3 regions of the Pseudomonas sp. Q12-87 genome follow, and region 2 is predicted to be linked to each of the others. Evidence: predicted binding sites of a transcription regulator. Region 2 holds the regulator's gene; each other region holds the start of a gene.
What was found. The regulator FliA, encoded in region 2, starts transcription of late flagellar genes. The targets are predictions, from matches to a motif close to CTAAAGTTTNNNNNNNNNNNGCCGNTAA.
Positions count from the first base shown of each region.

Region 1: the regulator FliA is predicted to act here: its motif matches at 2,502-2,529, upstream of AD663_RS09040 (methyl-accepting chemotaxis protein).
Region 3: the regulator FliA is predicted to act here: its motif matches at 2,314-2,341, upstream of AD663_RS27095 (methyl-accepting chemotaxis protein).

Region 1 covers NZ_LHVI01000013.1:242,160-246,416, reverse strand. The annotation lists gene AD663_RS09055 (YbfB/YjiJ family MFS transporter) at 1-655, shown strand, start outside; gene AD663_RS09050 (hypothetical protein) at 856-1,269, shown strand; gene AD663_RS09045 (GlxA family transcriptional regulator) at 1,339-2,382, opposite strand; gene AD663_RS09040 (methyl-accepting chemotaxis protein) at 2,632-4,257, shown strand, end outside.
Region 2 covers NZ_LHVI01000024.1:183,807-188,063, forward strand. The annotation lists gene AD663_RS19170 (protein phosphatase CheZ) at 1-581, opposite strand, end outside; gene AD663_RS19175 (chemotaxis response regulator CheY) at 600-971, opposite strand; gene fliA (RNA polymerase sigma factor FliA) at 1,135-1,878, opposite strand; gene fleN (flagellar synthesis regulator FleN) at 1,875-2,705, opposite strand; gene flhF (flagellar biosynthesis protein FlhF) at 2,822-4,168, opposite strand; gene flhA (flagellar biosynthesis protein FlhA) at 4,180-4,257, opposite strand, start outside.
Region 3 covers NZ_LHVI01000037.1:17,340-21,596, reverse strand. The annotation lists gene AD663_RS27105 (AraC family transcriptional regulator) at 92-1,096, opposite strand; gene AD663_RS27100 (fatty acid desaturase) at 1,197-2,270, shown strand; gene AD663_RS27095 (methyl-accepting chemotaxis protein) at 2,451-4,257, shown strand, end outside.

The sequences.
Region 1 (4,257 bases), on a different contig from region 2:
ATTGGTGCTGACCGGGCTGAGCTGGTTCGGCTGGCCCCAGGATCTGCCCCCGGTGGCATCCAGCGCGACCGACCCCGACGAGACTACGCCTGCCGCCGTCTACCGGTTATTCGCCCAATATGCGTTCATGGCCGCCGGGCTCGTGCCGGCGATGGTGTTCCTGGTGGACTATGTAGCCCGTGGCCTCGGTGCCGGTGCGCACGTCGGGGCGCTGGTCTGGGTCATGTACGGCCTTGGCGCGATTATCGGGCCGGTGAGCCATGGCTTCTTGGCCGACCATCTCGGCGCGCGCAGGAGCATTCGCCTGGTATTGGCCGTGCAGGCGATTGCCCTCGGCCTGCTGGCGATCTCCCATACGTTCCTGGCGTTGGCGTTGCTGGCGGTGATCATCGGTTCGTTTCCACCGGGCATCGTGCCCCTGGCCCTGGCCCGCATGCATGAACTGGTGCCTGACGCTCATCGCCAACAGGTCGCCTGGAGCCGGGCCACCGTTTCGTTCGCGACATTCCAGGCGCTTGCCGGATTCGCCTATTCGGCGCTGTTCAATGCCAGCGGCGGCCATCATGCGGCGCTGTTCCTGATTGCCGCCGGCGCGATAGCGTTTGCCTTGGTGCTTGACCTCATGCCTGGGCTGAAAAAACGTCGATATTCCTGATCTGGCCAGCGCATCCCCAATTGGGATGCGCTCATTTGTTGCTATCGGACAGACCGATCTATAAAGTTCCCCAAATGACCAGAATCCTGACCAATGGCGTTTTTTGCGACCTAACGCAATTGATCTGAAGTGCAAGTGAAGGCAAAATATTAGCACTTTGCCATCACCCTCTCTGACTTGCTTATTTCATGGAAGAAAGCATGAAAACCATTATTTCTTTGGCGTTATTGTCCGTTGCCTGCGCGGCGACTGCGGACGTTCAAAAAATCAACTACCTCTACGACGATTCGGACGCCAAGTATTCCATCGTCTCGTTTATCGACAGCGGCACCGTCATCCAGGCCACCGTACAGCGATCAGGTGTCTACTTCACCAACTATACGAAGCTGGAACTCGACTGCGCCAGCCAGAACGTACGTCACATGGGCATGTACAGCAGCCTCGCGGCGCTGGAAAAAGCTCAATTCGATCAGATGGAGGGCCGAATCATCGACGGCTCGATAGCCGCCGAAGTGGGTAAGGTGCTGTGCACTGGCACGACCATGACCGCATCCCAGACCGCCTCGAAAGTCGAAGCACAGCCCGCCGAGATCCAAGACGGCGACAACACCTGACCTGATCGCGCACGAGCTTGATCCCGCAGCGCCAGGCGGCATCGCCGTCGTCCAAGCCCTGGCAACGGGTTACAGAGGAGCCTGCTTGCGGGCGAACTTGGTCCGATAACTGCCCGGTGGAACCCCGAAAAAATCCCGGAAACGTCGTTGGAAGTGTGGCGAGCTGACGAAGCCCGTCGCCACGGCGATTTCGGTTACGGAGCGATTGGTCTGCTGGATGAGCTGGCGGGCACGGGTCAGGCGCAACTCCAGGTAATAACGGGTGGGTGTCGCCCCGAGAAAACTGCAGAATCGTCGTTCCAGCTGTCGCTTGGAGATCTTGACGCAGGCAGCCAGCTCATCGACGGTCAACGGCTCCTCGATGTTTTGCCACATCAGTTCCAGCGCCAGCTTGAGGCTTTCCGGCAGTGTCGGGTCTGTCTCGACGAAGACCGGCGGCAAATCCGTCGCGTCATCGCCGGACTCGTCACAGCGCAGAATTTCCTCGATGGCTCCCACCAGCGCCGCTCCCCCGGTCTGGCGAATCAACTGCAACATCATGCGCAGCGAACTGTTGGCACCCGCACAGCTGACTCGGCCCCGGTCCAGGACATAGGCGCGGTTGGAAACCTTCACGAGGGGGAAGACCTCCGCCATCATGGCGCGACTTTCCGGGTGAACAGCGCATTCGAAGCCATCGAGCAGATTGGCATCGGCGATAAAGAACACCCCGTTCCACAGCCCGCCCATTATCGCTCCCGACGCAGCATTGACCCGCAGTTTGCGCCGCAACAAGGCGTGGCCTTGCAACTTCACGCGAAAGCCCCCGGCGACGATCAGCACATCCAGGTCTTCCGGCATCTGTGCCAACTCGATGTCGGTGGAGATGACAATGCCCAGGTCACTGGTCACCTGCCCTCCCGAAACCCCCACGGTCAGCACCTCGTAGAGAGGCATGTCGCCCATCAGGTTGGCGGTCACCAGCGCATCCACCGCACCGGTAAAGGACATCATCGAGAAATTGTCCATCAATACAAACGCAACGCGGGTGGGCGCCTGGCTGGCAGCGGGCGATCCAACGGGGCGATAAGCCATGTTCTTGTTTTTGAGTACGCTTTCGAATGCGCTTGGCATGGGGCCTCGTTGACACACAAAAGATGATCCGGACCTGCATCGGCGCCATCTTCCAGATAAGCGACATTGCCTGCAATCGCTTCGCTGTGACCAGGTCGCTCCTGGGTAACCGGCTGCCGCTCAAGTCCATACGACCTTGGTCGATACGCTATAGGTAGGCATGGGCGCGTTCCCTTTACCCAACACGTAACGCTCACCGCTGATGTTTCCGCCGTTCCAACACTTAAAAAAATATCCGCGGGAGAAGTCATGAATATCAAACAGAAGCTGACATGGGCGTTCGCGGCCATCGCCTGCCTTCCGGTCGTCCTGGTGGCGGTGCTGGTTGTCTTGAACCTGCGCGACGCCGCGAAAACCAACTTCCTGGACAGCAGCGGCCGCGAGATTCGCCAGATCGACAATGGCATGAAGCAGTTCTTCGACGGCATCAGCCAGAACGTCGAGTTTTTCGCCAAGGATCCACGGATCGTCGCAGCCAAGGACCTGAAAAACTATTCCGGTGCAGACGCGGCACAGATCCCCTTGCCCGAGAACAACAAACAGCTCCTGGAAATCTTCGACAGATTCGCCAAGAGCCACCCGACTACCGCCTACCTTTCCGTGGGCCTGGCGGATGGTGGCTACGCCAGTTGGCCGGATGATCCGAAGATCTCCAACTACGATCCACGCGTGCGCCCCTGGTACAAGGCCGCTATCGCCGCCCCGGGCACTAACGTGCGCACCGACGCCTATTATTGGGCGCCGGATGATGTTTCCTTGATTGGTATCGTCCATACGGTCTCCGACGCCGCCGGCAAACTGGTGGGCGTCGTTGGCCTGGACGTGTCGCTCAAGCAACTCACCGAACTGGTCAAGAACATCAAGCTGGGCGACAGCGGCTATCTGATGCTGGTGGAAGCCAACGGCAACGTCCTGGTAGACGCCGCCGATGCCAAGCACAACTTCAAGCCGCTGGCCGACCTGGGCCCCAACTATGCCGAGCTGGCCAAAAGCAGCGATGGCGTGACCCAGATCGAAATCGACGGTGTGCCCTACATGGCCAACGTGGTCAGCTCCAAAGGCCTGGGCTGGCGCTTCATCGGCCTGATCAAGCGTGACGAAGTGATGGCCGAGGCGTCGAGCCTGACGTGGCTGATCGCGGTCATTGCCGCCGCCCTCGCCGTGGTCTTCGCCATCGTCGGTGCGAGTTTCGCCAGCGTGATCGTCCGGCCGATTCGCGGCGTTGCCAACGGCCTGCAGGAGATCGCCGAAGGTGAAGGTGACCTCACCCGCAAACTCACGGTGCAGGGCAAGGACGAAACAGCAACCCTGGCCAGCTGGTTCAACCAATTCCTGGGCATGATCGCGCAACTGGTGCAGCGCATCGGCAGCGCCTCTTCCGACCTGCAAAATGCTGCGGCGGACACCAGCGAAGTCGCCCAGAACATGAACGAAGCCGCCGGGCGCCAGCGCCAGGCCGTGGAGTTGGTGAGCACCGCTTTCAACGAAATGGTCGCCACCGCCAACGAAGTGGCCCGTTCCTGCAGCCAGGCCGCCACCAGTGCCGACGAGGGCTACCGCGACGTGCACACCGGCCAGCAGCACATCGGGGAAGCCACTGGCAGCGTGTTGAAACTGAGCGACGACCTGCAAAAGTCCACCCAAACCATGCAGGCGCTCGAACAGGACAGCAAGAACATCAACACCATCCTCGACACCATCCGCTCGATTGCCGAACAGACCAACCTGCTCGCCCTCAACGCCGCCATCGAAGCCGCGCGCGCCGGTGACCAGGGTCGTGGGTTTGCCGTGGTAGCCGACGAAGTGCGCGCCCTGGCACGGCGTACCGCCGACTCCACTGGCGAGATCGATAGCCTGCTCGGCAACCTCGCGCGG
Region 2 (4,257 bases):
CTTTCCACTTCGGTGACCAGTTGGGTCACACGCTTGATTACCTGGCCTGTCAGGTCCTGATAGTCCTGGGCCAGCAGAATGTCATTGAGGTTGCTCGCCACCGCACGGTTCTCGGTGCTGCTGCGCGTCAGGAAACCGTCGACTCGACGGGCCAGTTCGCGAAACTCCTCGGCACCCACTTCGCGGCGCATGAAGCGGCCCCAGTCGGTGCTCAGGGCCTGGGCTTCTTCGCTCAGTCCATTGACCAACGGGGTAGCGCTTTCCACCAGGTCCATGGTGCGGTTGGCCGCGGCCTCGGTGAGCTTGACCACATAACCCAGGCGCTCGGTGGCGTCAGTGATCTGCGAGACTTCCTCGGCCTGCGGCATGTGCGGGTCGATCTGGAAATTGACGATCGCACTGTGCAGTTCACGGGTGAGCTTGCCGACTTCCTGGTACAGACCACGATCGCGGGTCTGGTTGAGCTCATGAATCATTTGAACCGCATCACCGAAGCGGCCCTTTTCAAGGCTGTCGACCAGTTCGCGGGCATGTTTTTTCAGGGTCGATTCGAAATCGCCCATTGAAGATTCGTTATCCATAGCTCCCCCGTGGCGCCGTTAACCGATGCGTTCAAAGATTTTTTCGATCTTCTCTTTCAACGCCTGGGCCGTGAAGGGTTTGACCACGTAGCCGTTCACACCGGCCTGGGCCGCTTCGATGATCTGCTCGCGCTTGGCTTCGGCGGTGACCATCAGCACCGGGAGGTGCTTGAGTTTTTCATCGGCGCGCACGTGGCGCAGCAAGTCGATACCGGTCATGCCGGGCATGTTCCAGTCAGTCACCAGAAAGTCGATGCTCCCGCTGTTGAGGACCGGGATGGCAGTAGTGCCATCGTCGGCCTCGACCGTGTTGGTGAACCCAAGGTCACGCAACAGGTTCTTAATGATCCGCCGCATCGTTGAGAAGTCATCAACGATGAGGATTTTCATGTTCTTGTCCAATTCGACCTCCAAGCAGTCTTAAACGCGTCCAGCACCTGAACGCGCCATTTCAATCAATCCGGCACAACACTCGACAACGGTACGGAGCACAACGAATGACGACTGGTACGGCGCACGCCATACCTGTCTTGCCATGTCTCCACACTGCCTGTCAGCGCGCTCGCCACTCCCCCAAACGCCCCCGCAAACGGGCCGCGCACTGGCTGTGTAACTGGCTGACCCGCGATTCGCTGACCCCCAGGACTTCACCGATTTCCTTGAGGTTCAGCTCTTCGTCGTAGTACAGCGCCAAGACCAGTCGCTCACGCTCCGGCAAATTGGCAATCGCATCCGCCAGCGCGCTCTGGAAACGCTCATCTTCCAGGTCACGCGACGGCTCCATGTGAGCACTCGCGCCGTCCTCGTGCAGTCCTTCGTGTTCGCCGTCCTGCAACAGGTCGTCGAAACTGAACAGGCGACTGCCCAAGGTATCGTTCAAAATCCCGTAATAATCATCGAGACTTAACTGGAGTTCGGCCGCAACCTCGTGATCTTTAGCGTCACGCCCGGTTTTAGCTTCAATTGCACGAATGGCATCACTGACCATGCGGGTATTGCGATGCACCGAACGCGGTGCCCAATCACCCTTGCGGACTTCATCGAGCATTGCGCCGCGAATGCGGATACCGGCATAGGTCTCGAAACTGGCACCCTTGCTCGCGTCATATTTGTTCGACACTTCAAGCAAACCGATCATGCCCGCCTGGATCAAGTCCTCGACCTGGACACTGGCCGGCAACCGGGCCAGCAAGTGATAGGCGATGCGCTTGACCAGGGGCGCGTAACGCTCGATCAGTTCGTATTGGGCGTCCCGTGCCGATTTCTTGTAGAGATGGTTGTAACCGCTGGCTGTCATAACACGGGCCCTGCTGTTTGTTGCACGAGACGCTCGACGAAAAATTCCAGATGCCCGCGTGGGTTGGCCGGCAGTGGCCAGGTATCGACCTTCTGGGCGATTGCCTTGAACGCCAGCGCGCATTTGGAACGTGGAAAGGCTTCATAGACGGCACGTTGCTTCTGGACAGCCTTACGTACGCTTTCGTCGTAAGGCACGGCGCCGACGTATTGTAGGGCGACGTCCAGGAAGCGATCCGTGACCTTTGTCAACTTGGCGAACAGGTTGCGTCCTTCCTGAGGGCTCTGGGCCATGTTGGCCAGGACACGGAAGCGGTTCATGCCGTAGTCGCGGTTCAATAACTTGATCAGGGCATAGGCGTCGGTGATGGACGTCGGCTCGTCGCAGACCACCAGCAATACCTCCTGGGCGGCGCGGACGAAACTGACGACCGAGTCGCCGATGCCGGCTGCGGTGTCGATCACCAGCACATCGAGGTTGTCCCCGATGTCGCTGAAGGCCTGGATCAGGCCCGCGTGCTGGGCCGGGGTCAGGTGAACCATGCTCTGGGTGCCGGAGGCTGCCGGCACGATGCGAATCCCGCCGGGCCCTTGCAAGAGCACATCGCGAAGTTCGCAACGGCCTTCGATGACGTCCGCCAGGGTGCGCTTGGGTGTGAGCCCCAGCAGCACGTCGACGTTCGCCAGGCCCAGGTCGGCGTCCAGCAGCATGACCCGTCGGCCAAGCTCTGCCAGAGCCAGGGACAAGTTCACTGACACGTTAGTCTTCCCGACGCCACCTTTGCCGCCGGTCACCGCGATCACCTGTACGGGATGCATGCTGCCCATGTTCGTTCTTTACCTTGTCTTACTTAGACGGAGGCCACATTACTGGCTGCGCGTTCACATACGGAACAATGCATGGCAGACCATCGATGTAGGTACAAAAAATATTCATGATTACCTCAGCCGACCTGCTTGGTCGGGCTGTGGTAGATATCAGCGAACATGTCAGCCATGGCTTCTTCGCTGGGTTCTTCCTGCATTTGCACACTCACGGCACGGCTGACCAGTTGATGACGGCGCGGCAGATGCAAATCATCCGGGATCCGCGGCCCGTCGGTCAGGTAAGCCACCGGCAGTTCATGGCCGATCGCCAGGCTCAACACCTCGCCCAGGCTTGCCGTTTCATCCAGCTTAGTCAGGATGCAGCCGGCCAGCCCGCAGCGCTTGTAGCTGTGGTATGCGGCGGTTAGAACCTGTTTCTGGCTGGTGGTTGCCAACACGAGATAATTTTTCGACTTGATACCACGCCCGGCCAGGCTTTCAAGCTGCATGCGCAGGGCCGGATCGCTGGCTTGCAGGCCGGCGGTATCGATCAGCACGACGCGCTTGCGCAGCAATGGCTCCAGCGCCTGGGCCAGGGATTGGCCCGGATCCACATGGGTCACCGACACATTGAGGATCCGGCCCAGGGTCTTGAGTTGCTCCTGGGCACCGATGCGGAAACTGTCCATGCTCACCAGGGCGATGCTCTGGGCGCCGTACTTGAGAACATAACGGGCGGCGAGCTTGGCCAAGGTGGTGGTCTTGCCCATGCCGGCAGGACCGACCATGGCAATCACACCGCCCTCTTCCAGCGGCTCGACTTCCGGTGTGGCAATCATGCGTGCCAGGTGCGCCAGCAACATGCGCCAGGCCTGGCGAGGCTCTTCGATGCCGTTGATCAGCGCCAGCAGGTCCCGGGACAACGGGCCGGACAGGCCGATGCGTTGCAGGCGACGCCACAGGTTGGCCTGGGCCGGACGGCTGCCTTGCAGCTGGTTCCAGGCCAGGGAGCCCAATTGAACTTCCATCAGTTCACGCAGGCTGTTGAGTTCGAAGCGCATCGAGTCCAGGGCACGCGGGTCGACACCACGGGCTGGCGCGGCCTGGGCCGGTGCAGCGCGACGCGGTTCGGCCGGGGCCGGTTCGATGAGTGGTTCAGCTGCGGTCAGCGGCAGGCCGGCGGTGAGCGGCTGGCCAGCGAACAATTGACGATTGGTGCCGGCAGCCTCGCCTTCACTGCTGCGCAGGCTCAATTCGGCCTGGGCGCTGGCGATGCGCGACTGGGTCTTGCGCAGCTCGTCCTCGAGTTCCATGTTCGGAACCCGCGGGGCCAGCGCCGACAATTTGTAATCCAGAGCCGCCGTCAGCTCGACACCGCCAGCGATCCGGCGATTGCCGATGATGGCTGCTTCAGCGCCCAGCTCGTCACGAACCAGCTTCATGGCCTGACGCATATCGGCGGCGAAAAAACGCTTCACTTGCATAAACCACTACCTCAGCCGTTGGGCCCTACTGTCGCAACGATGGTCACTTGCTTGTTGTCCGGTATTTCCTGGTACGCCAGCACGTGCAG
Region 3 (4,257 bases), on a different contig from region 2:
AGCGAGTGTTGCCGCAGATAGCGCGGTCACACCGCTCCCAATGTGGGAGCGAGCTTGCTCGCGAAGAGGCCCGCATAGCCGCCGCAGGTCCTTAACCCAACCCATCCCGAAACTGCCCCGGGGTCATTCCGGTCCAGCGCTTGAATGCGCGGCTGAAGCTGCTGGTATCGGCAAACCCCAGTAGATAACTGACTTCGCTCAGCGAGCATTGCGGGTCACGCAGGTGCAGCAGCGCGAGGTTTTCCCGGCATTCATTGAGCAGCGCGTCGAAGCGGCAGCCTTCGTCGGCGAGGTGCCGCTGCAGGCTGCGCAGGCTCAGGTGCATGGCTTGGGCGATGCGCTCGGCGCTGGGTTCGCCTTCGGGCAGTTGAGCCTCGATGGCGGCTCGTACCTTGCGCTCCCATGTCAGCGGTTGGAGCTGCGCGAGGGTGCGCTTGAGCACCGTTTCGTTGTGTTCGGCCAGCTCCGGGTTGGCGTCGTCCAAGTGACTGTCGAAATCCGTGAGGTCAAACTCCAGGCAGTCCTGCCCGGCGCTGAAATACACCGGCGAGCGGAACACTTTGTGCCAGGGGCTTGGGTCAGACGGTTCCGGGCGTCGCAGGTATACGGCCAGCGGTGCGTAGTCGCGACCCAGCCGGTTGCGACAGGTGCGCACGTAAATTGCCGCGAATGCATCGATGGCTTCGAAGGCCGGCGCCGGACGGCCCACAGGTACATCCAGGCTGAAGCGGTAGCGATCTTCGCCGCGGCTCAGTTGCAGCGTCAGCGCATCGCTGACCACCGGGTGGTAACGCACGATGCGTTCGAACACTTCGCGAAGGCTGCCGCTGGCGACCAAGGCATAACCCAGCGCGTGAAAGGTGGTGGGGCTGACGAAGCGCGACACCCGCAAGCCGATAGCCGCATCGCCACTGGCCTGCACCGCCAATGTCCACAGGCGCGTGGTGGCCGACAGCGGGTAGCGGGCGTTCGGGTCGTCCATCCACTGCGGATCGAGGCCGGCCTCGACGCACAGGGCATGGCTGTCCAGGCCCAGCGCATCGAGCTGTTTGCGCAGGGCGCGGGTCCAGCTGGCGAGGGAAGTCGGTTCAGTCATGACGATTGGCGCTTGCGGTCAACAGGTTGGCGTTTACGGCTACCACCCCATGGGACAACGCCCGGCAGGATGAGCACATCTCTAACAGAGGATGTAAGCCATGCACGGCACTTGCGCAAGCCCCGAGCGATTGAATGCACAACAGCGATCCGCCCATATTCGCCAAGTGGTATTGGCGCAAGGCGAAGAACTGCGCCAGCGCTATCCGATCTTGCGCCACCAGGATGCGCTGGGCGCGGGCATCCTGGCGTTCGCCCTGGCCGGGATGTTCGGTTCGGCATGGCTGTATATCAACGGTGACATGCCCGGGTGGGCGTGCCTGCTGCTCAACGCTTTTTTCGCGTCCCTGACCCACGAGCTGGAACACGACCTGATCCACAGTATGTATTTTCGCAAGCAACGCCTGCCCCACAACCTGATGATGGGCCTGGTCTGGCTGGCGCGGCCGAGCACCATCAATCCGTGGATCCGTCGCCATTTGCACCTCAACCATCACAAGGTGTCCGGCAGCGAAGCCGACATGGAGGAGCGAGCCATCACCAACGGCGAACCCTGGGGGCCGGCGCGGTTGCTGATGGTCGGCGACAACGTCATGTCCGCGTTCATTCGCCTGTTGCGGGCCAAGACCTGGGCCCACAAGCGCAGCATCCTCAAGCGCACGCTGAAGGTGTACTTCCCGCTGGCGCTGCTGCATTGGGGCGCCTGGTATGTGTTCCTCGGTTTCCACGGGGCGAACGGCGTCGCGAGCCTACTGGGTACGTCGATCGACTGGTCGGCGAGCACGCTGTCCATGATGCAGATGATCGATATCGCGGCGGTGGTGATCATCGGGCCGAATGTTTTACGCACCTTTTGCCTGCACTTCATCAGCTCGAACATGCATTACTACGGCGACATCGAGCCGGGCAATGTCATCCAGCAAACCCAGGTGCTCAACCCTTGGTGGTTGTGGCCGTTGCAGGCGTTCTGCTTCAACTTCGGCAGCAGCCACGGGATTCATCATTTCGTGGTGAAGGAGCCGTTCTATATTCGCCAATTGACGGTGCCGGTGGCGCACAAAGTGATGCGGGAGATGGGCGTGCGGTTCAATGATTTTGGCACCTTTGCCCGGGCGAATCGGTTCGTGCGCCAAGAAGAGAGGGTGCGCGATAGGGGGGATACGGTAAGGGGTTGAGAAAGCTGCTGGGGGACCCCTCGTCGACTTGTCCTACAAAATGCTCATTTTTTTTGGGGACTGGCCGACAGAGTGGTAAGCGTGCACCAAAGTGGAGCAGACCTCGCGTCTCGCCCGCGCTGCTACATGGAATGTTGCAACCGGAATGCACCCCCACTCCCTGCATAAGAAGTCCCGTCGATGAATCTAAAATTCAGTCATAAAATCCTTCTGGCCGCCTCTGGTGTGGTGGTTTTGGCTTTCGCCTTGTTTACGCTCTACAACGACTACCTGCAGCGCAACACCATTGCTCGCAGCCTCGAGTCGTCGATTGAACAGTCCGGCGACCTGACGGCCAGTAGCGTCCAGAACTGGATGAGTGGCCGGATATTGGTGCTGGAAAACCTTGCGCAGAACATCGCGCACCAGGGCTCCGGTGCCGATCTGCCGGGGCTGGTCGACCAGCCGGCGTTGACGTCGAATTTCCAGTTCACTTACGTGGGCCAGGCCAATGGGGTCTTCACTCAGCGCCCTGACGCGAAAATGCCCGACGGCTATGACCCACGCCAGCGTCCTTGGTACAAGCAGGCGGTCAGTGCCGATAAAACCATGCTGACCCCGCCTTACTCGGCAGCAGTCGGTGGCCTGGTCGTGACCATCGCCCTGCCGGTGAAGCACAACGGGGAATTGCTGGGTGTGGTGGGCGGTGACCTGAGCCTGGAGACCCTGGTGAAAATCATCAACTCCGTGGACTTCGGTGGTATTGGCCATGCGTTCCTGGTCAGCGGCGACGGTCAGGTGATTGTCAGCCCGGACAAAGACCAAGTGATGAAAAACCTCAAGGACATCTATCCTGGAACGCCGGTACGCATTGGCAAAGGCATCCAGGAGGTCGAGCTGAACGGGCAGGACCGCATTCTTTCCTTCACCCCGGTCACTGGCTTGCCGAACGCTGAGTGGCACATCGGCCTGTCGATCGACAAGGACAAGGCCTACGCGCCGCTGAGCCAGTTCCGCACGTCTGCGCTGATTGCCATGTTTGTCGCGGTCGCCGCCATTGCGTTGCTGCTGAGCTTGTTGATCCAAGTGCTGATGCGTCCGTTGACCACCATGGGCCGTGCCATGCAGGACATTGCCCAAGGTGAAGGCGACCTGACCCGTCGCCTGGTCGTGCAGGGCAAGGACGAGTTCGCTGTGTTGGGTGGTTCGTTCAACCAGTTCGTAGAGCGGATTCACGCGTCGATTTCGGAAGTGTCTTCCGCTACCCGCCAAGTGCATGACCTTTCGCAGCGGGTGATGAGCTCGTCCAACGCTTCGCTGGTTGGCTCCGATGAACAGAGTGCTCGCACCAACAGCGTCGCCGCGGCGATCAACCAATTGGGCGCTGCTACCCAGGAAATCGCCCGCAATGCCGCCGATGCTTCGCAACATGCCAGCGGCGCCAGCGAGCAGGCCGATGATGGTCGCCAGGTGGTGGAAAAAACCATCCAGGCCATGACCGAGTTGTCGCAGAAAATCAGTCTTTCGTGCACTCAGATCGAAACCCTGAATGCCAGCACCGATAACATCGGGCACATTCTGGATGTGATCAAGGGCATCTCCCAGCAAACCAACCTGCTGGCCCTCAACGCGGCCATCGAAGCGGCCCGTGCTGGGGAAGCAGGACGCGGTTTTGCGGTGGTGGCCGATGAAGTGCGCAACCTGGCGCATCGCACCCAGGAATCGGCGGAAGAAATCCACAAGATGATTACCTCGCTCCAGGTCGGCTCCCGTGAAGCGGTGACCACGATGAACGCCAGCCAGACCTCCAGCGAAGAAAGCGTGGAAGTCGCCAACCAGGCCGGCTTGCGATTGGTCAGCGTGACCCAGCGCATCGGCGAGATCGACGGCATGAACCAGTCGGTGGCTGCCGCAACCGAAGAACAGACCGCCGTGGTGGAAACCCTCAACATGGACGTCAGCCACATCAACCTGCTGAACCAGCAAAGCGTGGCCAACCTCAATGAAA